4 regions of the Bradyrhizobium sp. LA2.1 genome follow, and region 3 is predicted to be linked to each of the others. Evidence: riboswitches for the same ligand, from Rfam matches in the RefSeq annotation. Region 3 holds a riboswitch; each other region holds the start of a gene.

Region 1 (5,793 bases), on a different contig from region 3:
TCGAGATGATGTGCCAACAAGTCGGCGACATAGGGCGCCGTCGGATCGTCTCGTCGGATCTCCACCTCATCCCCCTGCTGTCGCACGCGTGCCACCGTTTAAGCACAGGTGACACGCCCGCGGCATAACCATGATCGGTGCTATTCCCAAGTCAGCGCACCACCATTCTGGTATTCGATGACGCGGGTCTCGAAGAAGTTCTTCTCCTTCTTCAGATCCATTGCCTCGGACATCCACGGGAACGGGTTCTCGACCTCGGCGAACACCGGAGCGAGCCCGATCTGCGCACAGCGGCGGTTGGCGATGAAGTGCATGTACTGCTCGCACAGCGCCGCGTTGAGCCCAAGAAAGCCGCGCGGCATCGTATCGCGTCCGTAGGCGGCTTCCAGCTCGGCCGCATCACGGATCATGCCGCGAACCTCGTCCTGGAATGCCGCCGTCCACAGATGCGGGTTCTCGATCTTGATCTGGTTGATCACGTCGATGCCGAAGTTGAGATGGATACTCTCGTCGCGCAGGATGTATTGATACTGCTCGGCGATGCCGACCATCTTGTTGCGGCGGCCGAGCGACAGGATCTGCGCAAAGCCGGTGTAGAACCACATCCCCTCGAACACGACATAGAAGGCGACGAGATCGCGCAGGAAGGCGCGGTCGCTATCCGGCGTCCCCGTCTGGAACGACGGATCGTCCAGGTGCTGCGTGTGCTTGAGCGCCCAGGCCGCCTTGTCCGTGATCGACGGCACCTCGCGGTACATGTTGAACAGCTCGCCCTCGTCGAGGCCGAGGCTTTCGACGATATACTGGAAGGTGTGGGTGTGCACCGCCTCCTCGAAGGCCTGCCGAAGGAGGTACTGCCGGCACTCCGGATTGGTGAGGTGACGGTAGATCGCCAACACGATGTTGTTGGCGACGAGCGATTCAGAGGCTGCGAAGAAGCCGAGATTGCGCTTGATCGCGCGCCGCTCGTCCTCCGTTAGCCCGTCCCGCGACTTCCATAGCGCGATGTCGGCCTGCATCGAGACTTCGGTCGGCATCCAGTGATTGTTGCAGCCTGAAAGATACTTCTCCCAGGCCCATTTGTACTTCAGCGGAAGCAGCTGGTTGACGTCGGCGCGGCAGTTGATCATCTGCTTCTCGTCGACCGAGACGCGGCCGCCGGCGCGATCGATCGCACCTAAGCCGGTCGGGTCGGCCGGCTCGAGCTTGAGCTGGGTCTGCGGACGCAGTGCGGTGGCGAGACTTGAGACGGCCGGAGCGGCCGCTGTGGTTTCGGTATCGGACCAGTCAAGCATCGTCATCTCCTCACTGGCACGCTTCGCATTCGGGATCGTCGATCCGGCAGGCCTTGATGCCGTCGAGGTCCGGCACCGCAGAGGTCGGTATCATGATCGGCGCGTGCGACACCGCCACAGACGCGGACACCGCATTGAGCTTTCCGTCGGTGCCCTTCAACGTCGATTTCTCGACATGCGTGGCGCTGTGCGAGCGCAAATAGTAGGTCGTCTTCAAGCCGCGCCGCCAGGCCAGCCGGTAGAGCGCATCGAGCTTCTTGCCGGAGGGATTGGCGATGTAGAGGTTGAGCGACTGCGACTGGTCGATCCATTTCTGCCGGCGCGCGGCCGCCTCGATCAGCCAGGCGCTGTCGATCTCGAAGGCGGTGGCGTAGAGCGCCTTCAGATCGTCAGGAACGCGGTCGATCTGGCCGACGCTGCCGTCGAAATATTTGAGGTCGGAGACCATGACCTCGTCCCAAAGCCCCCTCGCCTTGAGGTCGCGGACCAGGAACTCGTTCACGACCGTGAAGTCGCCGGACATGTTCGATTTCACGAACAGGTTCTGATAGTTCGGCTCGATCGACTGCGAGACGCCACAGATGTTGGAGATCGTCGCCGTCGGCGCGATCGCCATGACGTTCGAGTTGCGCATGCCGCTGGACGTGACCTTCTTGCGGAGGCGATCCCAGTCGAGCGTCGCGGAGCGATCGACGTCGAGACCACCGCGCGCGTCGGCGAGAAGCTGGATGGAGTCGAGCGGCAAGACGCCCTTCGACCACAGCGAGCCCTCGAAGCTCGGATAACGTCCGCGCTCCGCGGCGAGATCGGACGACGCTTCGATCGCGTGGAACGAGATTGCCTCCATGCTGGTGTCGGCAAACGCCACGGCCGCGTCGGACGCGGTCGGAATGCGCTGGACCTGAAGCGCTTCCTGAAAGCCCATCAGGCCGAGCCCGACGGGACGATGACGCATGTTGGAGCGCCGCGCTTCCGGGATCGTGTAGAAATTGATGTCGATGACGTTGTCGAGCATCCGTACTGCTGTCGTCACCGTCCGCTTCAGCTTGGCATGGTCGAGTCCATTGGGACCGACATGGTTGAGCATGTTGACGGAGCCGAGATTGCAGACCGCGACCTCGTCGGCGGAGGTGTTCAGCGTGATCTCGGTGCAGAGGTTCGACGAGTGGATCACGCCAACGTGCCGCTGCGGCGAACGCAGATTGCAGGGGTCCTTGAAGGTGATCCAGGGATGACCGGTCTCGAACAGCATGGTCAGCATGCGACGCCAGAGGTCGCTCGCGCGCACGGTCTTGAAGACGCGCATGCCGCCGGCTTTCGCCCTGGCCTCATAGGCCTCGTAAGCCGTCTTGAACGCCTCGCCATAGAGATCGTGCAAATCGGGCGTCTCGTCAGGCGAGAACAGCGTCCATTCGCCATCGGCATCGACGCGCTGCATGAACAGGTCCGGCACCCAATTGGCGGTGTTCATGTCGTGGGTGCGGCGGCGGTCGTCGCCGGTGTTCTTGCGCAGGTCGAGGAATTCCTCGATGTCGACGTGCCAGGTCTCCAGATAGGCGCAGACCGCGCCCTTGCGCTTGCCGCCCTGGTTGACGGCAATCGCGGTGTCGTTGGCAACCTTCAGGAATGGAATAATGCCCTGGCTCTCGCCGTTGGTGCCCTTGATGTGGGCGCCGAGGCCGCGCACCGGCGTCCAGTCGTTGCCGAGGCCGCCGGAATATTTTGCCAGCAGTGCGTTGTGCTTGATCGACTTGAAGATGCCGTCGAGGTCGTCCGAGACGGTTGTGAGAAAACAGGACGACAATTGCGGACGCAGCGTACCCGAATTGAACAGTGTCGGCGTCGAGGCCATGAAGTCAAACGACGACAGGAGGTCATAGAATTCGATCGCCTTAGCCTCGCGATCGATTTCGCGCACCGCCAAGCCCATCGCGACACGCATGAAGAAGGCCTGCGGCAATTCGATCCGCTTGCCGCGGACGTGCAGGAAGTAGCGGTCGTACAGCGTCTGGAGGCCAAGGAACTGGAAGTTTAGGTCGCGCTCGGGCTTGAGTGCAGCCGCGATCCGGCCGAGGTCGAAGCGGGCCAGCTCAGGATCGAGCAGTTCGGCATCAATGCCGGTCTTCAGATAGGCCGGGAAATATTCAGCATAGCGCACAGCCATATCGGCCTGCGAGGCGGAGGTCGGCACGGCATGGACATAGGACAGCACCTCGCCGCGCAGCTTGTCCAGCAGCAGGCGCGCGCTGACATAGGCGTAGTTCGGCTCCTGCTCGACCAGCGTGCGCGCGGCCATGATCGAGGCCAGTGCCAGTTCGTCCTGGCTGATGCCGTCGTAGAGATTGCGGGTGGTCTCGGTGAGCACGGGTGCCGCAGAGACGCCGTCGAGACCGGCGCAGGCTTCGCCGATAATCAGCGCGAGCCGCTTGGTGTCGAGACCAACGCGCGAACCGTCGGCGAGCGTGACATGAAGTGCCGGCGCGACAGCGGGCGTCACTTCCGCGGCCGCCTCCTCGGCGCGCTGGCGCGACCGCTCCTCGCGGTACAGCACATAGGCGCGCGCGACCTTGTGGTGCTCGCTCCGCATCAAGGCGAGCTCGACCTGGTCCTGCACGTCCTCGATATGGAAGGTGCGTCCCTCGCCTGCCCGCCGCATCAGCGCAGTGACGACTTCGGCCGTCAGCTGCTCCACGCTCTCATGGACGCGGCGCGAGGCGACCGCGCTGGTGCCTTCGACCGCGAGGAAGGCCTTGGTCATGGCGACCGCGATCTTGGCGGAATCGAACGGCGAGACTTTTCCATTGCGGCGGATGATCTGCATGGCCGGCTCGCTCGAAGCAGGCGCAAGCGATAGTGGACGCAAATGAACGATGGGTGCGGAAGCGGTGTCCGCGTCGTGCAGGTTCAGTGACATCAATGGGCCCCGTGATGCGCGCGTTGTGTTTGAACGGGGCTGTAAGGAAGGACGCTGCAGAAACGCCGGCAGCAGAGTTGCCGGGCGGTGCATGCAAGCGACCGCCGGACACCCCGCCCGTGGACGTTCAGATCGTCGCGGCAGGTCTCCTGGCTCGCAGGTCGTCGCCCACTTCCCGTCTTCCCGGTGCGAAAGGCACCAGTGACGATTGTTCGGAAGCAGCTCGCTGCTGACAGTTGCGGGGGCAGCGCCGGAATTCCGCGCTCTCGCGCGGTTCACCGGCTTCCCTCTTAGCCACTAAATCTTGCGATCCAGCGGAACCGTGACGCCCACATGTGGTGACATATGCAGCCGGGTGTCAACGATTCGTTGCGGGTCATGAACCCTGTTCCCTGTGGAATGCGGGAATTCCCGCCGGGCTCGCGCAACCCTTGGGATGACGCACATCCAGCATTACGCGTTCCGCATCGCGCGCCCGAACGGATCGACCAGGCGGACGATCTCGCAGGCGGCGACGAGGCCGGCGAGCCAGACGGCGCTGGTCAGCCCGATGCGCGTCACGATGGCCGCAGTGAACGCGCCCTCGCCGCCAAGGAACGGCGTCGCGGCAAGCAGCGCGAGCTCATAGGCGGCGTAGGCGGCGACGAGCGCGATGGCCAGCATCAGCGGCGTGCGGCCCTGCGGCAGCAGGCGGAGAACGGTCGATGCCGCTGCCGTCGACAGCAACGCGGCAGCACCGATGACAAAGCCCCAGGCGATGGTGCTGCCATCGATGGGATAGTGCAGCACGCCGAAGCCGATGGTCTGGTTCACGAGCCAGGCGCCGGTGACGACGAGCAGCGCCGGACGCATCGGCAGCATCGCGGCGGCGACGACGGCGAACGCCGCAAACGGCGTCGCGCAGGCAAGCGCGAAGCTCGCGAGCGCGCATGACACCGTCAGCAGCACAAAGCAGAACATCGGCGCGAGGCGCGAGGTGACCGGATGAAGGCGGAAACGGTCGGCGTGGGGCGGCAGGATGGTGACAGTCATGGAACGATCTCCTTGTGGGATTTGTAGCACAATTTTGCTGGAACGCGGCATCACGTCTGACTCAGTGAAGAGCCTCCATGGGATCTTCAGTCTCGGCTGGATCGCGCCGGTCGTAGGCGGCAAGCCAGGCGGCGAGTGCCGCCGTGTGCGGCTCCATGGCAGCCAATTGACGCAAGGCCACGCGAACGGTGGCGCGCGCCGTGCGATCGGGCGGAAGCGTCATCATCTCAGGTCCCCGCCCCTTCGCGACCGCCTCGACCACGGCCCTCTTGCACGCCGTCAGCTCCGGCAGCCCATAGAGTTCGAGCAGCGCCTGGAAGGCTGCGTGACGATCCGGCCGAAAAGCGCGCTTGCGGCCGAGCTGATCGCGGAGCGGATGGGCCGGATAGAGATGCGCGCAGGGGATCCACCCCTCAGGCAGCGGCTCGTTGGCGGCATGGGTGCGGCGATGCGCGAGCAGCTTTGGCAGAACGTGGGTGTGCGGGCCGTCAGGGCTTCGCCCACCCGGCGGCGGGATCCGCTGGAATACCTCGGCGCGCCCGATGCGGCTGA
Region 2 (5,793 bases), on a different contig from region 3:
CCGCGCGTCGGCCGTCTCGTCATCGACGAGAGTTTTGCCGATGCTGCCCCGCAGCTGTCGCTCGCATCCGAGGCGGATCGGCCTGGACTGCTGGTCCTGCGCTCCTTCGGCAAGTTCTATGGTCTTGCCGGCCTGCGGCTTGGGTTTGCGCTCGGCAACGCGGCCGACATCGCCAAGCTCGCGGCGATGTCGGGGCCATGGCCGGTGTCGGGAGCGGCGATCGCGATCGGCTGCCGCGCCTTGCGCGACGACGCCTGGGCCGAGGCCACGACCGCGCGGCTTGCGCGCGACTGTGTTCGCCTCGACGGGATGGCGCAAGCACAGGGCTGGCGGCTCGTCGGTGGTGCGCCGCTCTTTCGTCTTTACGAGACGTCCGATGCGCTTGCCGCGCAGGAGACGTTGGCCCGCGGCCAGATCTGGTCGCGCGTCTTCGCGCAGAACCCGACATGGCTGCGTCTCGGGCTTCCGGGCAGCGAAGCCGAATGGACGCGCCTTGCCGAGGCGCTAGCGCGCTAGCGCCAGCAGGCCGCCGACGTCGAGATGTTGTTCGATGTGATCGGCGAGGGCGTCGAGCGCGCTCTCGACCCTGCTGTGATAAGGCTCGTCGCCTGCCGGAATGTCGAGCTTTGCGAGATACGCCTTGCGGAAATCATCCGACGTGAACAGGCCGTGCAAATAGCTGCCTTGCACGCGCCCATCGCTGGAGATCGCGCCTTCGGGCTCGCCGTTCAGTTTCGCAAACGGGCGGGCGCGATCCGGTCCGTCGGTGCGGCCGATGTGGATTTCGTAGGCCTCGATCGGCTGGTCCGTGGCGGCATGCACGGCCGCGACGCGCGTCAGTGTCTTCTGCGGGCTCATCATTGTCGCGACGTCCAGAAGTCCGAGACCCGGCGTGTCGCCGGCAGGGCCTTCGATGCCATCAGGGTCTGCGACGCTGCGCCCGAGCATCTGATAGCCGCCGCAGAGGCCAAGCACATGGCCGCCGCGGCGGTGATGCGCCAGGAGATCGATGTCCCAGCCCTGCGCGCGCAGGAAGGCGAGATCGCCGCGGGTGGACTTTGAGCCGGGGATGATGACGAGGCGGACGTCGCCGGGGATAGCTTCGCCCGGCCGCACCATCACGAGATCGACGCCAGGTTCGAGCTTCAGCGGATCGAGATCATCGAAATTGGCGATCCGCGACAGCACGAGGCAGGCGATCTTGCACTGGCCCGGCTTGCGCGCGTCGCTCAGGCCCAGCGCATCCTCGGCCGGCAGCTCGCCGGCGCGCGCGAACCAGGGCAGCACGCCAAGGCCGCGCCACGCGGTCTTCTGCTCGATCAGCTTGTAGCCGTCGTCGAACAGCGAGGGATCGCCGCGGAACTTGTTGATGACGAAACCCTGGATCATCGCGGCATCGTCGGGGTCGATCACCGTCTTGATGCCGACGAGCTGGGCGATGACGCCGCCGCGGTCGATGTCGCCGACCAGCACGACGGGCACGTCGGCCTTGCGCGCAAAGCCCATATTGGCGATGTCGGCCTTGCGCAGGTTGACCTCGGCCGGGCTGCCGGCGCCTTCGACCAGCACCAGATCGGCGCGCGCTTTCAGCCTCTCGAAACTTTCCAGCACCGCGCCCATCAGCGACGGTTTCATCGCCGCATATTCACGCGCCCGCGCGGTCGCGATGCGCTTTCCCTGCACGATGATTTGTGCGCCGACATCGGTCTCGGGCTTCAGCAGCACCGGGTTCATGTCGGTGTGCGGCTCGACGCCGGCGGCCAGCGCCTGCAGCGCCTGGGCGCGACCGATCTCACCGCCGTCGACGGTGACGGCCGCGTTGTTCGACATGTTCTGCGGCTTGAAGGGCAGCACGCGCAGGCCGCGCCGCGTGAAGGCGCGGGCGAGGCCGGCGACGATGAGCGACTTGCCCACGTCCGAGCCGGCCCCCTGGATCATCAGTGCGCGCGCCATGGTGTTTTCAGAACCTGGGGCCGTGCTCAGAACTCGACGCCGGCTTGCGCCTTGATGCCGGAGCGGAAGGGGTGCTTCACCAGCGTCATCTCGGTGACGAGATCGGCGATCTCGATCAGCTCGTCCTTGGCGTTGCGCCCGGTGAGCACGACATGCGTCATCGGCGGCTTGTGCGTTTTCAGGAAGTCGACGACCTCGGCGATGTCGAGATAGTCATAGCGCAGCGCGATGTTGATCTCGTCGAGCACGACCATGCGCAGATTGGAATCTGATATCAGCTCCTTGGCCTTCGCCCAGCCGGCCTGCGCCGCGGCGATGTCGCGGGCACGGTCCTGCGTCTCCCAGGTGAAACCTTCGCCCATCGCATGGAACTGGCAGAGCTCGCCGAAATGGCCGGTGAGCAGGCGCCGTTCGCCGGTGTCCCAGGCACCCTTGATGAACTGCACGACCGCGCATGGGAAGCCATGGGCGACACAGCGGACGATCATGCCGAAGGCGGAGGAGGACTTGCCCTTGCCGGCGCCGGTGTGGACGATGATGAGGCCCTTCTCGCCGCTCTTGGTCGCCATGATCTTGTCGCGGGCGACCTTGATCTTCGCCATTTTCGCGGCGTGGCGGGCGTCGGTTTCCTCGGCCGTTTGGGTATCCGGTTCAGGCGTCATCTGACAGGGTCCTTCGGCTTGACAAGAGGCGGCCGGGGGCAAATGGTGGCCCGGCGTTGGTTCCTGTCCTATGACAGGCGAAGAGGGAATGCGATAGGGTCCGAATCGACAAGATTCGGGTCCAAACTGCAGCCGCCCCCGCGACCGTGACCGGAGAGATGCCCGAAGCCACTGATCCCCCAGGGGATCGGGAAGGCGGGGATCGAAGGGCCAAAAGCCCTGCTCCGCAAGCCGGGAGACCTGCCAGCGCGGACGAGTTTTGGACCGGCGGACGGGGTGTTCCGCGACGGGGAAACGGACCTTCGGGGGAATGGTCCGTGTGCCTCTTCGCCTCCCGCTGTTTATCCTGGAAGAGGCGATGACCGTCACACTTCACGTCTGTATTACCTGCCGTGCCGGCCAGACGCTCGACGAGGGTGAGACGACGCCCGGAAAGCGCCTGCATGGTGCGATCCTCGACGCCGGCGTGCCTGAGGGCGTCAATGTGGTTCCCGTTGAATGCCTGTCGGCATGCAGCCAGGGCTGCTCGGTTGCGCTCAGCGCGCCCGGCCGCTGGTCCTATGTCTATGGCCGCTTGTCAGAGGCCCATGCGAGCGACGTGGTCGCGGGTGCTGCTGCCTATGCCGCCGCGCCCGACGGCCTCGTGCCTTGGCGCAGCCGTCCCGAAATCTTCCGCAAGCAGTCGCTTGCCCGCATTCCCCCCATTGCCGTGTTGCCGGAGGCCGCCGAATGAACTCGCTCGCAAAAGTCCCCGTGACGGTGGTCACCGGTTTTCTCGGCTCAGGCAAGACGACGCTGATCCAGCATCTGCTCGCAAACCCCGACGGCAAGAAGCTCGCCGTGCTCGTCAACGAGTTCGGCAGCGAGGGCGTCGACGGCGAGATCCTGAAGTCCTGCGCCGATGCCAATTGCCCGGAGGAGAACATCGTCGAGCTCGCCAATGGCTGCATCTGCTGCACCGTTGCGGACGATTTCATTCCGACCATGGAAAAGCTGCTGGCGCGCCCCGTGCGGCCCGATCACATCCTGATCGAGACTTCTGGCTTGGCGCTGCCAAAACCGCTGCTGAAGGCGTTCGACTGGCCGGAGATCCGCTCGCGCATCACGGTCGACGGCGTGATCGCACTCGCCGATGCCGAGGCTGTCGCCGCCGGCCGTTTTGCGCCGGACCCGGCTGCGGTGGAAGCGCAGCGCGCGGCGGATGGAAATCTCGATCACGAGACGCCGCTGTCGGAAGTGTTCGAGGACCAGATCGCCTGCGCCGACATTGTGCTGCTGACCAAGGCCGATCTTGCGGGCGCTGCAGGGATCGAAGCCGCCAAGGCCGCCATCACCGCGGAGATGCCGCGCCGCGTGCCGATGCTATCCGTCACCGATGGCGCGATCGATGCGCGCGTGATCCTCGGGCTCGGCGCCGCCGCAGAGAACGATCTCGCCGCGCGCCCCTCGCATCACGACGGCGAGGAGGATCACGAGCACGACGATTTCGCCTCCGTCGTGATCGATCTTCCTGAAATCAGCGACATCGACGCACTGGTCGCGTCGGTGCAGCGTCTTTCGCGCGAGCAGAACGTGCTGCGCGTCAAGGGCTATATCGCGGTCGCGGGCAAGCCGATGCGCCTGTTGCTGCAAGCGGTCGGCGAGCGCGTGCGCCACCAGTTCGACAAGCCCTGGGGCGCAGCTCTCAGGCAGTCGAAGCTTGTCGTGATCGGCGAGCACGGCGATATCGACGAGGCCGCGATCAAGGTCGGACTTGGGCTTTCAGGATCTGGTATCTGATGCACGTCGTCTTCCGCGAGAGCCGCGGTCTCGAGGAGACCGCGACGCCAAGGGACATCGGCCAGGACCCGGCCGATCTCGTGGTGCTCTCGTACTCGGATTCCGACCTTGCCGCGTTCGCGGCCGGCTGGCGACGCGGCCGCAACAGCCTGCCGTCGCTGCGGCTCGCCAATCTCGCGGAGCTGCGGCATCCGTTGTCGGTCGACACCTATATCGAGCGCACGCTGTCGCAGGCGCGCGGCATCCTGGTGCGCCTGATCGGCGGTGAGCCCTACTGGCCGTACGGGCTCGCGGCCCTCCAGCAGCTGGCGAAGAACCGCGACATCGTGCTGGCCGTGCTGCCGGCCGACGGCCGCGACGACACGCGGCTCGATGCTTACTCGACCCTGCCGGTTTCGACGCTGCGCCGGCTCAAGGTGCTCTGCGACACCGGCGGTCCCGTTGCAGCCCAGGCCGCGATTGCGCAGCTCGCGCTGGCCTCGGGCCTTTACGCAGGCCCGGTCGTCGGCGAGATGAACTTGCCTGAGATGGGCTTTTACGATCCCGCGCGCGGCGTCATTGCTGCGCCGATGGCAGGCGAGAGAAAGCCGCTCGCGCTCGTGACCTTCTATCGTTCCTATCTCACCGCCGCGGATACCGGGCCGGTCGACGCCCTGATCGCGGCGCTGCGCGAGCGCGGCTTTGACGCGTACGGCGTGTTCGTCACCTCGCTGAAGGCTCCGGGCGTTGCGGATTGGCTGCAAACGTATTTCGCGACGAATCCTCCGGCCGCGATCGTCAACGCGACGGCGTTCTCGGCGATGGGCGACGACGGCACGACACCGTTCGATGCTGCATCATGTCCCGTCTTCCAGGTCGCGCTCTCATCGGCACGGCGCGAAGACTGGGCGGAGTCGCTGCGCGGCCTGTCGCCCGGCGATCTCGCGATGCATGTGGTGCTGCCGGAGGTCGACGGCCGCCTGTTCGCGGGCGTGGTGAGCTTCAAATCGGCCGCGGAGCGTGATCCCGATCTGCAATTTTCGCATCTGGCCCACCGGCCCGATGAGGAGCGCGTCAAGGCCGTCGCCGCGCGCGTTGCGGCCTGGCGGCGCCTCGCGGAGACGCCAGTCGCCGAGAAGCGGGTGGCGCTCGTTCTCTCGAACTACCCGGGCCGTCCGCATCAGATCGCGCATGCGGTTGGTCTCGATGCGCTGGCGTCGGTCGAGGCATTGCTGTCTGACCTGACCGAGGCCGGCTTCGATGTTGCGCCGGTCCAGGCGCTCGGCGAGACGCTGCTCAAGCAGAACTTGACCTGGAGCGTCGCCGACTACCGCGCGGCGCTCTCGCGCCTGCCGCAAGCCTTGCAGGATGATCTCGCGCAGGCCCGGGGGGCGCCGGAGACCGATCCGAGCTGCCGCGA
Region 3 (5,793 bases):
TCCACGAATGGCGTGCTGCGCAGAGCTTGGACCGAGGTCTCACGGGGAGTCTGCTTCGTCCCCACGCCGATCAATCTACGTGAGATCGTCCGGCCGTTGCAAGATGGTGTTTGTGCGGTTCCATCCAGATGGCGAACGCTTCGCGCGCGCCGCTACGGTGGCGGAGGATAGCGGTCGAATGTCGGCAGTTCGTGCGCGCGCTCCATCCATCGAAGGCGCTCTGCGACCTGGATGTGCATCGTCGCCGGTACGGCATCGGGATCGTCGTAGGTCGCGCTCTGGACGTCGATGACCCCGGGCAACATGTCGGCGTTGACATAAAACAGGCCGGTTCCGCAGTCGCCGCAAAAGTGCCGCCGCGCATGTTCCGAGGAGTGATACACCTTGGGCTCGCCTTTGGTCACCTTGACGGCATCGTCCGCGTACATCGTCCAGCCGACGACGGGAGCGCCCGCGTGAAGCCTGCAATCGCGGCAGTGACACAGCGCGTGCACGATCGCTTCGCCCTCGACCCGATAGCGGATCGCGCCGCAGTGACAACCGCCGGTGATGGTGCTCATGCGTTCCTCCCGATGGAAGCGAGGTTTCGTTGATCGATAGCTCTCGAGACCTGCGGCTTCAACGGCGCAATCGATTTGCGATTGCGTCCTACTGTCGCGTGACAACTCCTGCCACGGCGCGGGCGATGTGATCCGCGACTACCATTTGAACGAAGCTGCGACCTCGTAGCTGCGCGGCGCGCCGAGGATGATCTGGTCGGTGTAACCCGGATCGCCCCAGGCCGCGTAGAGCTTGTTGGTCAGGTTCCTCACGCGAAAGCTGATCCGGGTCTGGTCCACGCCCGGGAAATAGGCTTTGGGGATGTCGACGAATGCGAACGCGTCGAAGATCGTGTAGGCGTCCATCGTGACCAGATTGTCCTGGAAGTTGAAGCGGTCGCCGACGTGACGGACGAGGCCGCCGATCTCCACCGGCAGCTTCGTGTCGAAGCGATAGGAGGCGCCGGCGTTGGCGATGAAGTTCGGAACGTTGGGCGGTGTCTTGCCCGAATAGGACTGGAAGTCGCCATTGCCGTCGACATAGGTGAAATCGATGAAGCGCGACTGCACGAAGGCGACGTTGCCCCATAGTTTCAGGCCCGCGACCGGATTGACCGCGGCGGCGATCTCGACGCCCTTGGAGGCCATCTTGCCGGCGACGTTGAAGAGGATGCCGCTTTCGGGGACGTAGACGTTCTTGCGCTCGATGTCGAAGGCCGAGAACGTGGCCTCCGCGCGCTTGTCGGCCGACAGCACTTTCACGCCGGTCTCGTAGGTCCGCGACGTCGTGAGCAGCAGCGGCGTCGTGGGCCTGAGGATGAAGATGTTCGCCACCGTCGGGTCGGCTGCCGTCGCGTACTGGCTGTAAAGCATCACGCCGGGCGCGATGTCCCAGGTGTAACCGATGCGTCCGGTGACCGGATTGAACGTCTTCGAGAAAGGATAGTTGGCTTTCAGGAGGCCATTCTCGTCGAAGCGGGTCCGCGACAGCTCGATATTCTCAAAACGGATGCCGCCGATCAGCGCAAAGGTCGAGGTCAGCTTGAGCCGGTCCTCGAACGACAGCGAGGCGGTGTCGAGATGGGTGTAGATCTTCTCGTCGCTGCGCGGGCCGTAGAGGCCGCGGTCCGGATTGAGGAGGTCGACGTAGTCATTGAAGAACAGCGTGTCCTGCGAGACGTTGAACTGGTTGCTGCTCGCCGCCACGGTGGCGACGAAGCGATTGTCCATTCCGCCGAGATTGGAATTGACGGTGAGGTCGGTGATGTTGCCGTAGAGCCGCTGCGCGTGATCGAGCGCCAGGCGCTCGCGGTAGATGCTCTGCGCGCCTGCGAAATTGCCTACGGTCTGGTCGAACGACGAGATCTCGTTGTTGAACCAGTGCCGGTGGGCGTCATAGCCATAGACCTGGCTCTTCAGCGAGATGTTGTTGGTGATGTCCCATTGAAAGCCGCTGCGCAGCCAGAGCTCGTTGGCGCCGCTGTGATTGTCGAGCACGTTGTAGTTCGTGGTCAGCGTGCGCGCGTCGATGGTGACCGGGACCGGCGTGCCGCCGCCGAGGTAATAGTTGCTCCAAAGGCCGGAGACGACGCCGTACGTCGGCACGATGCCCGGCGCGTTCGCCGGCACCAGCGGCGTCCCCCAGTAGAAGCGGTCGTTGTCCTGCCTGTATTCGGTCGCGCCCCAGATCTTCAGGTTCTCGTTGACGCGATAGTTCAGCTGGCCCGAGACGTTGCTGAGCTTCGAATAGGTGTCGTCGATAAAGCCCTTGTTGTTGAAATGGCTGATGTCGAAGCGGTAGTCGAGGCCGTTGATCAGCGTGCTGCCGCCCGAGCCGTATCCGGCGCGATAGCCGTTGAAGGAATCGTAGGAGGTGAAGGCGTCGTTGACGATTGGTCCGGTGTGCGGCGCCTTGTTCACGTAGTTGATGGCGCCGCCGGTCGCACCGAGGCCCGCCACCAGCGAGTCCGGTCCCTTGATGATCTCGACCTGCTGGAGGCCAGCCACGTCCATGGGACGGCCGGTCATGGTCGACGGCCCGATCGGGATGCCGTTGTAGAGCGTGGAGATCTGGTCGCCGGAAAAGCCACGCATCGAGAAGATGGCGGGCGCGCCGGGCGCATCGCCGCCGGTGACGCCGACTGCAGCCTTGGCGACGTCGGTCGTGGTCCGGATGCCCAGGTTCTGCATCGTCTGCTGACTGATGACCTCGACGGTCGCCGGCATCTCGCGCGCCGTGATGCCGAGCCGGGAGCCGACGTCGGTGACGGCTGCCGTGTTGAGCGGCGTCTGCACCGGGCCGCTCGGAGCTTGCGTGGCCGGAACGGCGACAGCAGGGGCGCCACGATTGCGTCCCGCGGCGCGCCGGGCGGCGCGCTGCTTCTGAGTGCCGGGGCTGACGGCAGGAGCCTGTCGCGGCGCAGGCGGCGACACGATCACCGGGCCGACCTCCCGGGAGCGGTTGTCCTGCGCCGCGCTTTGCGCGAGCGCCGCGGACGACAAGGACACCGACGAGAGCAGAGTAATCAGGAAAGCACGCGATAACGCTGGCCTTGCGCCAGCACGGAAATGAAGATTTTGCACGACAACGCTCTGCGGCGACGCAAACAAACCGTCACCGCGGTTGCCTTAGTCATCCACCTTCGCCCCAGGCGGCGGATGCACCGGCTACTTGTCCGACATCAGGGCACCCCGCCCAATGCGTTCGCGCGTGACCATGGCTGGTAGCAGGTTTCCTGGCTCGCGGGTCATCGCCTTCGACCACCTTCCCAGAGGCCCAAGCGGGGCTCCAGTGGTTTGTTTGGTCGTCGACTATCCGCCTACAGTTGCGGGGGCAGCCGCGGAATTGCCCACTGAGGTGGACGCACCGCATTCCCTTGAAGAGTCCTTGCGGACACTACCGATCACGAAACTGGCATCAGGGGATGAGCGCGTCAACATCCGCGCGGGCTGCTGGACGGGCCGGTCGGTCGATGGTGGCCTTGTGTTGCTGTTTTGCACGATAGTCCGAAGGGGTGCGTCGAAACGTCCAACCCGGCCTCCGGACGAGCCTGGGTAACGAACGCTTGACCACGATCAATGACTGCCTTTGGTGTCCGAATATGCTACTGAGGCCGAGTTCCGGCCCGACAAGGTAAGTCGATATTGATGCAGTTCGTCCGTACCATCGTGGCAGTCGCCATCGCCATATCCCTGGCGATGCTGCCGGTTGGCGCGTCCGCGGCGAACCTCGCAATGTCGTCGGATGGCATGCAGACGGCCATGCACATGAACGGCGACGCCGACATGTCGATGGACGATTGTTGTCCCGACATGAAGGGAACGGGCTCCCATAGCGGCGGCTACAAGTGCGGTATGGGCTTCTGCTGCGTTGGTGGGATCATCGCGCTCGGTGATGTCAGGCCCGTGGCGTTCGAACGTCTCGCGGTCGTGGCCAGCACGATGGCTATCCCCCCGGATCAGGTCGTTTCCTTCCGCGGCGGCAGTCCTCCTTTCCGACCTCCTCGAATCTGATCTCGCAAAGCCCGAGACGCGAGCGGCAGGCCTGCTCGCGACGACGACTGACGTGCGCGCTTCAAGCGCCACGGCGAAAGATCAATTCATGAGGACAGGACAATGCTTTCCAAGATCAGCACCGCGGCTCTCGCCGCCACCCTTTCGCTTGCCGCTTCCGCCGCGATGGCGGGCGCGGGCGACTACGCCTTCGAGCCCGTCACTCCGCAGATGAAGAAGGGCGAAGACGTCACGCTCGCCGTTCGCCTGACGAACAAGCAGACCGGCAAGCCGATACCGGACGCGGTCATCTTCAAGACCCGCCTCGACATGGCCCCGGACGGGATGGCCGAGATGGAATCGGCGGTCGCGCCGCTGCCGTCCAGGGAGCCGGGTGTGTACGCCTTCAAGACGGACCTGCCGATGGCTGGCCGCTACCAGATGACGCTGTCTGTGAAGGTGCAGGGCGAACCGGAGACGGTCACCGGCAAGGTGATGGTCACGGCGGTCAAGTGAGCGTTCGGGCGCTGCCCGGCAGCGCCCGACATTCCCCTTTTTCCTTCACACGGACGCGCGCTCCCGGGCGCGCGGATACACGACATGAAAACGCTGCGTCTCCTGACGGCCCTTGCGCTGGGCGGCGGCCTGGTCCTGGCCGGCTACTACTGGCATTCGAACGGTGCGGGCTGGCTCGCTGAGGCCGACATATCATCGGCTGCGGCTGCCGCGGAGCGAACGCCGCTCTACTACCGCGATCCAAGTGGTGCGCCGCTCTGGTCTGCTGGTCCGAAGAACGACGACCGCGGGCGGGACTATCTGCCGGTCTACGACGACGATGGAGCGGCCGTCGCGCCGGCGCCACCGAAGGCGCAGGCGGCTTCGCCGCGAAAAATCCTCTACTACCGCAATCCCATGGGGCTGCCCGATACGTCGACCGTCCCAAAGAAGGATCCGATGGGGATGGACTATGTCGCCGTTTACGAAGGCGACGACACCGACGACGGCACGGTGAAGCTGTCGCCCGGCAAGATCCAACGCGCGGGCGTGAAGTCCGAGCCCGTCGCGCAGCGCTCGATCCGGGTCTCGGTGAAGGCGCCCGGCACGATCCAGCTCGATGAACGCCGCGTGTCGGTGATCGCGATGCGCGCCGAAAGCTTCGTGCAGAAGGTCGCCGACGTGACGACCGGCACGCGCGTGAAGGCCGGCCAGCCGCTGATGGAAATCTACAGTTCGGCGGTGGCGTCCGCGGCGGCGGAATATCTCGCGACGATCACCTCCAAGACGGTCGGCGGTGTCGAGATGTACGGCCGCGGCTCGCGACAGCGGCTGGTCAATCTCGACGTTCCCGAGTCCGTCATTGCGGAGATGGACAAGACGCACACCGCGCCCGTCGCCATACGCTGGTCTGCGCCGCGCGACGGGGTCGTGCTCGAGCGCAACGCGATCGAAGGCATGCGGGCCAATCCCGGCGACGTCCTGTTCCGGATCGCGGACACCTCGGTCGTCTGGGCGCTGGTCGACGTGGCCGAGCGCGATCTCGGCAACATCGCGGTGGGCCAGTCGGTCGCGGTGCGCGCGCGCAGTTTCCCCGGCCGAACCTTCACCGGGACAATCGCCGTCGTCTATCCGCAGGTGAACCGCGACACGCGAACCGTTCGCATCAGGATCGAGCTTGCCAATCCGGACGCGGTGCTGCTGCCCGACATGTACGTCGATGCCGACATCGACACGGCCGATGCCGCGCCCGTCCTGACGATACAGG
Region 4 (5,793 bases), on a different contig from region 3:
GACTCTCGCCGCGCTCGGCGGGCCGCGCGAAAGCATCGCTGAGCATCGTGCCGACAGCTTTGCGGGCGATCTGGGCGAAAACCTGGTCGCAGTAGCGGTCGAGGCGAGGGGCGGGCAAGGCATTCCCAGCAGCTCCGGCCTGTCAGACGATCTCTTTGCTCACGACGGCCAGATCACCAAGCGGCCGGTGCGCGCGCTGGCGCTCTCGGCGCTGGCGCCGCGACCCGGCGAGCGGCTGTGGGATATCGGCGCCGGCTCGGGTTCGATCTCGGTCGAATGGGCGCTGTGCGGCGGGACGGCGACCGCCATCGAGGCGCGCGAGGATCGCGCCGCGAATATCCGCAGCAATGCAACAGCGTTCGGATTGGCGCATCGGATCACCGTCATCACGGGGAGCGCGCCGAAAGCTTTTGCTGCGTTGGAAGCGCCGGATGCCGTCTTCATCGGTGGCGGTCTCGATATCGCGATGTTCGATGCCATCTGGTCGCGGCTTGCGCCGGGTGCGCGGCTCGTCGCGCATGCGGTAACGCTGGAAACGGAAGCGCTGCTCGGCGAGCTGCACCAGCGCCACGGTGGCGAATTGATGCGGGTCGAGATTGCCCATGCCGCGCCGCTCGGCCGCTACCGGTCCTGGGAAGCGTCGCGGCCCGTGGTGCAATGGAGTGCGGTTCGATGAAAGTCGCCGGACTCGGATTCAAAAAGGATGTCACGCTGGCTTCGCTGCGCGAGGCGCTTATGGCAGCCGGTGGTTCCGAAGGCCTTGCGGCGGTCGCGACTGTCAGCGACAAGGCCGACGCGGAGCCGCTGAAGCAACTCGCGCGTGAATGCGGCGTGCCGATCAAGCCGGTTCCGGCGGACATGCTGGCCGGCATCGAGACGCCGACGCAATCGGAGCTCGTCGCGGAAAAGTTCGGCACGGGTTCGGTCGCTGAAGCCGCGGCGCTCGTTGCGGCTGGCCCTCGCGCGCGATTGATTGCGCCGCGGGCGGTCTCGCGGGATCGCACCGCGACCGCCGCGATCGCGGAAGGAGACGGCGCATGACGGTGCACTTCATCGGTGCAGGACCGGGCGCTCCGGATTTGCTGACGTTGCGCGGACGCGACCTCATTGCGGCCTGTCCGGTCTGCCTCTATGCGGGCTCGCTGGTGCCCGAGGGCGTGCTGGCGCATTGCCCGCCCGGCGCCCGCATCGTCAACACCGCGCCGCTGTCGCTCGACGAGATCATCGCGGAGATCGCTGCCGCGCATGCCGACGGCAAGGATGTTGCTCGCTTGCATTCCGGCGATCTCGCGATCTGGTCGGCGATGGGCGAGCAGCTTCGCCGCCTGCGCGCGCTCGGTATTCCCTACACGGTCACGCCGGGCGTGCCGTCCTTCTCGGCTGCGGCAGCTGCACTGGAGGTCGAGCTGACGCTTCCCGGTCTTGCCCAGACGGTGGTGCTGACGCGCACGCCGGGCCGCGCCAGCGCAATGCCTGAGGGCGAAAAGCTCGCGGCGTTCGCCGCCACCGGTGCGGTGCTCGCGATCCATCTGTCGATCCATCTGCTCGACAAGGTCGTCGCCGAGCTGACGCCGCATTACGGCGCGGATTGCCCGGTCGCCATCGTCTGGCGCGCGAGCTGGCCGGACCAGCGCATCGTTCGCGCCACGCTGGCGACGCTCGATGCCGCCGTCGGGACCGAGATGGAGCGCACGGCACTGATCCTGGTCGGCAAGACGCTTGGTGCTGCGGATTTTGACGAGAGCCGTCTCTATGCCGCCGATTACGATCGGCGCTATCGGCCGGTCGGCGCCGATCCGCGCTTTCCGGAGGCATCGTGATGCCGGCAGGGCTCGTCATCTCCGCGCCGGCCTCCGGCGTCGGCAAGACCACGCTGACGCTGGCGCTGGCGCGCGCCTGGCGCAATCGCGGATTGAACGTGCAGTGCTTCAAGAGCGGGCCCGATTATATCGATCCCGCCTTCCATGCCGCCGCGACGGGGCGCGCTTCCGTCAACGTCGATAGCTGGGCAATGGATCGCGGGGCGATAGCTCATCTCGTCGGTCGCGGCACTGATGCCGATGTCGTGCTCGCGGAGGGCTCGATGGGCCTGTTCGACGGCGTCGCCGCGCGCGGCGTCTCCGGTACCGGCGCCACCGCCGACATTGCGGAAATGCTGGGCTGGCCGGTGCTGCTGGTGATCGATCCCTCCGGGCAGGCACAGACGGCAGCGGCGATCGCCGCAGGCCTTCGTGACTATCGCGCGGGTGTGCAGCTTGCCGGCGTGGTGCTCAATCGCGTCGCCAGCCCGCGGCATGAAGATCTCGTGCGGCGTGCACTCAACGATGCCGGCATCGCCGTGTTCGGCGCGCTGCCGCGCCATGCCGAGATCAGCCTGCCGAAACGGCATCTCGGGCTGGTACAGGCCGAGGAGCAGGCCGAGATCGGCAAGCTGATCGACGAAGCCGCGCGCTTTGTTGCCGAACACGTCGATCTCGATGCGGTGCTGGGATCGGCAGCAAGCTGGTCGCCGCAACCGGCGGTAAACGGCATGAACGTGACGCCGCCCGGGCAGCGCATTGCGTTGGCCCGCGATGCCGCGTTCTCCTTCATCTATCCGCACATGCTGGAGGCCTGGCGCGCTGCCGGCGCCGAGATCTCGACATTCTCGCCGCTTGCCGATGAAGCGCCTGACGCGAGCGCCGATGTCTGCTGGCTGCCCGGCGGCTATCCCGAGCTGCACGCGGGGAAGATCGCGGCCAATGCCCGCTTTCGCAGCGGCTTGCGCGCCTTCGCTGACACGCGGCCGGTGCACGGCGAATGCGGAGGCTATATGGTGCTGGGAACCGCTCTGACCGATGCCGATGGCATTCGTCATGAGATGACGGGCCTGCTCGGACTGGAGACGAGCTTTGCCAAGCGCCGCATGCATCTGGGCTATCGTCTCGCTGCACTCGCAGCGCCGATGCCGGGCCATCAGGTCGGCGCGCGCCTGCGCGGTCATGAGTTCCACTATTCGACGATTATCGCGCAGCCGGATACGCCGCTGGCGGTCGTGCACGATGCAACAGGCGCGGTCATCGCCGAGACCGGTTCGCGCCGCGGTCATGCCACCGGCACGTTCTTCCATCTGATCGCGGAGGACCGGTGAGCGGTTTTGTCACTTTCATTTCGGCCGGCCCCGGCGACCCCGAGCTCCTCACGCTCAAAGGCGCCGCGCGGCTGCGCGATGCCGACGTCGTGCTCTACGACGACCTCGCCTCCGGCGCGATCCTCGATCTGGCCCGGCCCGGCGCCAATCTCGTCGCGGTGGGGAAGCGGGCAGGGCGGCCCTCGACCAAGCAGCACCACGTCAACCGCCTCTTGGTCGACTACGCCGCGGCCGGCGTCCGTGTCGTGCGGCTGAAATCGGGCGATGCCGGTATCTTTGGCCGGCTCGAGGAGGAGCTGGAGGCGCTGCGCGAAGCCGGCATCGGCTACGAGATCATTCCCGGAATCACCTCGGCCTGTGTCGCCGCTGCGCAAGCCGGCATTCCCCTGACCCGGCGCCACACCTCGCGCCGGGTGCAGTTCGTGACCGGGGCCGATGTCACCGGCGAGCTGCCGCAGAATTTGAACTGGGCGGCGCTGGCTGATCCCGAAGCGACCACCGTGGTCTATATGGGCCGGCGCACCTTTCCGGCGCTTGTCGCAAAATTGATCGAGCACGGCCTCGCGCCGGATACCCCGGCGCTGTTCGCCGAATCCCTCGGTCGTCCCGACGAGCGGCTGGTCCGCACCACCATTGCCGAGCTGGCCGAGCAACTTGCGCGGGGCGGCGCTGCCTCGACGGCCGCCGTGATCCTGTTCGGCGCACTGGCCGGGGATTATCCGTCATGACCGTCCCGGCCGCCCTTCGCCCCTTGACGCCCGGCTGGCGAAAGGGGCACACAGGAGATGCATGGTGCTCGAGGCGGCGCAAACCGCCGGAGCATAATCGGGAATGGGGGTGGGCGGACAGTTGCGCCGCCCAAAACCCCAGCCGCCCCCGCGACTGTAAGCGGTGAGGGGCTCCGATCAGCCACTGGGCCGCGAGGCTCGGGAAGGCCGGAGAACCCCAGTGAACCGCGAGCCAGGAGACCGGCCGTGCATGTTTTGTGGCCAAGGCCGTCGGGTGTGACGGCAGGAAGGAACTGAACCATGCATATCGAACCCGGAGTCGTATCGGGCGCCAAGCTCGTGTTGAGTTACGCAACCGGCATCGCCGTCGGCGGCGTTGCGCTGAAGCTCGCGGTCGAGACCGTGCGCGAGCAGGGCATCACGTCGTTCGCTGCGCGGACGCTCGCCGCCACGGGCCTCGTGTTCGTCTTCTTCGAGATCCTGCCGCACTTCCCGGTCGGCGTCTCCGAGGTGCACTTCATCCTTGGCTCGACCCTGTTCCTGCTGTTTGGGGCAGCGCCCGCGGCCTTCGGCCTTGCGTTCGGACTGTTCTTCCAGGGCATCTTCTTCGAGCCGCCCGATCTGCCGCAATTCGGCATGAACGTCACCACGCTGCTGGTGCCGCTGTTCGGGATCCAGGCGATCGCCGCGCGGATCATTGCCCGCAACACCGCCTATGTCGATCTCAGGTATCGCCAGGCGCTGGCGCTTTCGACCACGTATCAGGCCGGCGTCATCGCCTGGGTCGCGTTCTGGGCGCTCTATGGCTCCGGCTTCGGTGCGACCAACCTCGTCAACATCGCGACCTTCGCGGCCTCCTACGCGCTCGTCATCGTGATCGAGCCGCTGGCCGACCTCGGTGTGCTGGCGCTGGCGAAGTCGCTGCGCGGCGTCACCGCGCCCGGCCTCGTCACGCCGCGCCTGCACAACGCGGCTTAAGAGACAAAGGGGCGGCCGTCATGGCCGCCCCTGCACGCGCGATGCTCACGCTCTCCCTGATAGGCATCGGTTGCGGCGATCCCGGGCAGCTCACGCGCGCCGCCGTTCAAGCCATCAACGCGGCGGATCTCATCCTGATCCCGCGCAAGGGGACGGCGAAGTCCGATCTCGCAGATCTCAGGCGGACGATCTGCGCGGATGTGCTCACCAATCAAACGACGCGCATTGCCGAGTTCGACCTTCCCGTGCGCGATGCCGGTGAAGCGGATTATCACAAGGGCGTCGACGATTGGCACGATGCCGTGGCCGCGGCCTGGTCGCGGACGATCGCGAGCCAGCTCGGTGATGATGGCAAGGTCGCGCTGCTGATCTGGGGCGATCCATCACTGTATGATTCCTCCCTGCGCATTGCGCGGCGGCTCGATCCCTTGCCTGATATCGAGGTCGTGCCCGGCATCACTTCGATCCAGGCGCTGTGCGCGGCGCATGCGCTGCCGCTCAACGACATCGGCGAGCCTTTCCTGGTCACGACGGGACGCCGCTTGCGCGAAGGCGGCTGGCCGCAGGGCGTCGATACCGTGGTGGTGATGCTCGACGGCGGCACGGCGTTCCAGTCGCTCGATCCAGCGGGGCTGCACATCTGGTGGGGCGCCTATCTCGGCATGCCCGATCAGATCGTCATGTCCGGCGTTCTGGCCGAGATCGCCCCGCACATCGTCGCCGCGCGACAGGATGCGCGCGAGCGGCACGGCTGGATCATGGACAGCTACATTCTCAAGCGCAGGCCGTAAGCGAGGCAGCATGCTCCCCGATTGGGTCACCCGGAAATGCCCCGATGTCTCCGCTGTCCATCGCGAGGCGGCGCTCGCGCGTCAGGCGCAACTCACAAAACCGGCCGGCGCGCTCGGCCGGCTGGAGCAGCTTGCGGTCGAGCTTGCGGGCCTGCAGGCGACCGAG

The links. Region 3 has a riboswitch for cobalamin ahead of ABIB95_RS07190 (TonB-dependent receptor). Riboswitches for the same ligand answer to the same signal wherever they lie in the genome.
Region 1: another riboswitch for cobalamin. It lies ahead of ABIB95_RS34585 (ribonucleoside-diphosphate reductase subunit alpha); the one in region 3 lies ahead of ABIB95_RS07190 (TonB-dependent receptor).
Region 2: another riboswitch for cobalamin. It lies ahead of ABIB95_RS02220 (DUF1636 family protein); the one in region 3 lies ahead of ABIB95_RS07190 (TonB-dependent receptor).
Region 4: another riboswitch for cobalamin. It lies ahead of ABIB95_RS02155 (energy-coupling factor ABC transporter permease); the one in region 3 lies ahead of ABIB95_RS07190 (TonB-dependent receptor).

What each region holds. Positions count from the first base shown of each region.
Region 1 is NZ_JBEPQI010000023.1:90,383-96,175, reverse strand. It holds gene ABIB95_RS34595 (GNAT family N-acetyltransferase) at 1-65, opposite strand, end outside; gene ABIB95_RS34590 (ribonucleotide-diphosphate reductase subunit beta) at 141-1,295, opposite strand; gene ABIB95_RS34585 (ribonucleoside-diphosphate reductase subunit alpha) at 1,306-4,209, opposite strand; cobalamin riboswitch at 4,332-4,549, opposite strand; gene ABIB95_RS34580 (hypothetical protein) at 4,663-5,241, opposite strand; gene ABIB95_RS34575 (DUF6925 family protein) at 5,303-5,793, opposite strand, start outside.
Region 2 is NZ_JBEPQI010000001.1:516,743-522,535, reverse strand. It holds gene cobD (threonine-phosphate decarboxylase CobD) at 1-516, shown strand, start outside; gene ABIB95_RS02230 (cobyric acid synthase) at 505-1,953, opposite strand; gene cobO (cob(I)yrinic acid a,c-diamide adenosyltransferase) at 1,980-2,615, opposite strand; cobalamin riboswitch at 2,656-2,877, shown strand; gene ABIB95_RS02220 (DUF1636 family protein) at 2,974-3,348, shown strand; gene cobW (cobalamin biosynthesis protein CobW) at 3,345-4,394, shown strand; gene cobN (cobaltochelatase subunit CobN) at 4,394-5,793, shown strand, end outside.
Region 3 is NZ_JBEPQI010000003.1:363,805-369,597, forward strand. It holds gene ABIB95_RS07185 (GFA family protein) at 153-560, opposite strand; gene ABIB95_RS07190 (TonB-dependent receptor) at 699-3,047, opposite strand; cobalamin riboswitch at 3,248-3,455, opposite strand; gene ABIB95_RS07195 (hypothetical protein) at 3,687-4,052, shown strand; gene ABIB95_RS07200 (FixH family protein) at 4,155-4,547, shown strand; gene ABIB95_RS07205 (efflux RND transporter periplasmic adaptor subunit) at 4,632-5,793, shown strand, end outside.
Region 4 is NZ_JBEPQI010000001.1:504,621-510,413, reverse strand. It holds gene cbiE (precorrin-6y C5,15-methyltransferase (decarboxylating) subunit CbiE) at 1-676, shown strand, start outside; gene ABIB95_RS02175 (cobalamin biosynthesis protein) at 673-1,041, shown strand; gene cobM (precorrin-4 C(11)-methyltransferase) at 1,038-1,820, shown strand; gene ABIB95_RS02165 (cobyrinic acid a,c-diamide synthase CobB) at 1,820-3,130, shown strand; gene cobA (uroporphyrinogen-III C-methyltransferase) at 3,127-3,858, shown strand; cobalamin riboswitch at 3,904-4,121, shown strand; gene ABIB95_RS02155 (energy-coupling factor ABC transporter permease) at 4,159-4,836, shown strand; gene cobF (precorrin-6A synthase (deacetylating)) at 4,878-5,627, shown strand; gene cobT (nicotinate-nucleotide--dimethylbenzimidazole phosphoribosyltransferase) at 5,638-5,793, shown strand, end outside.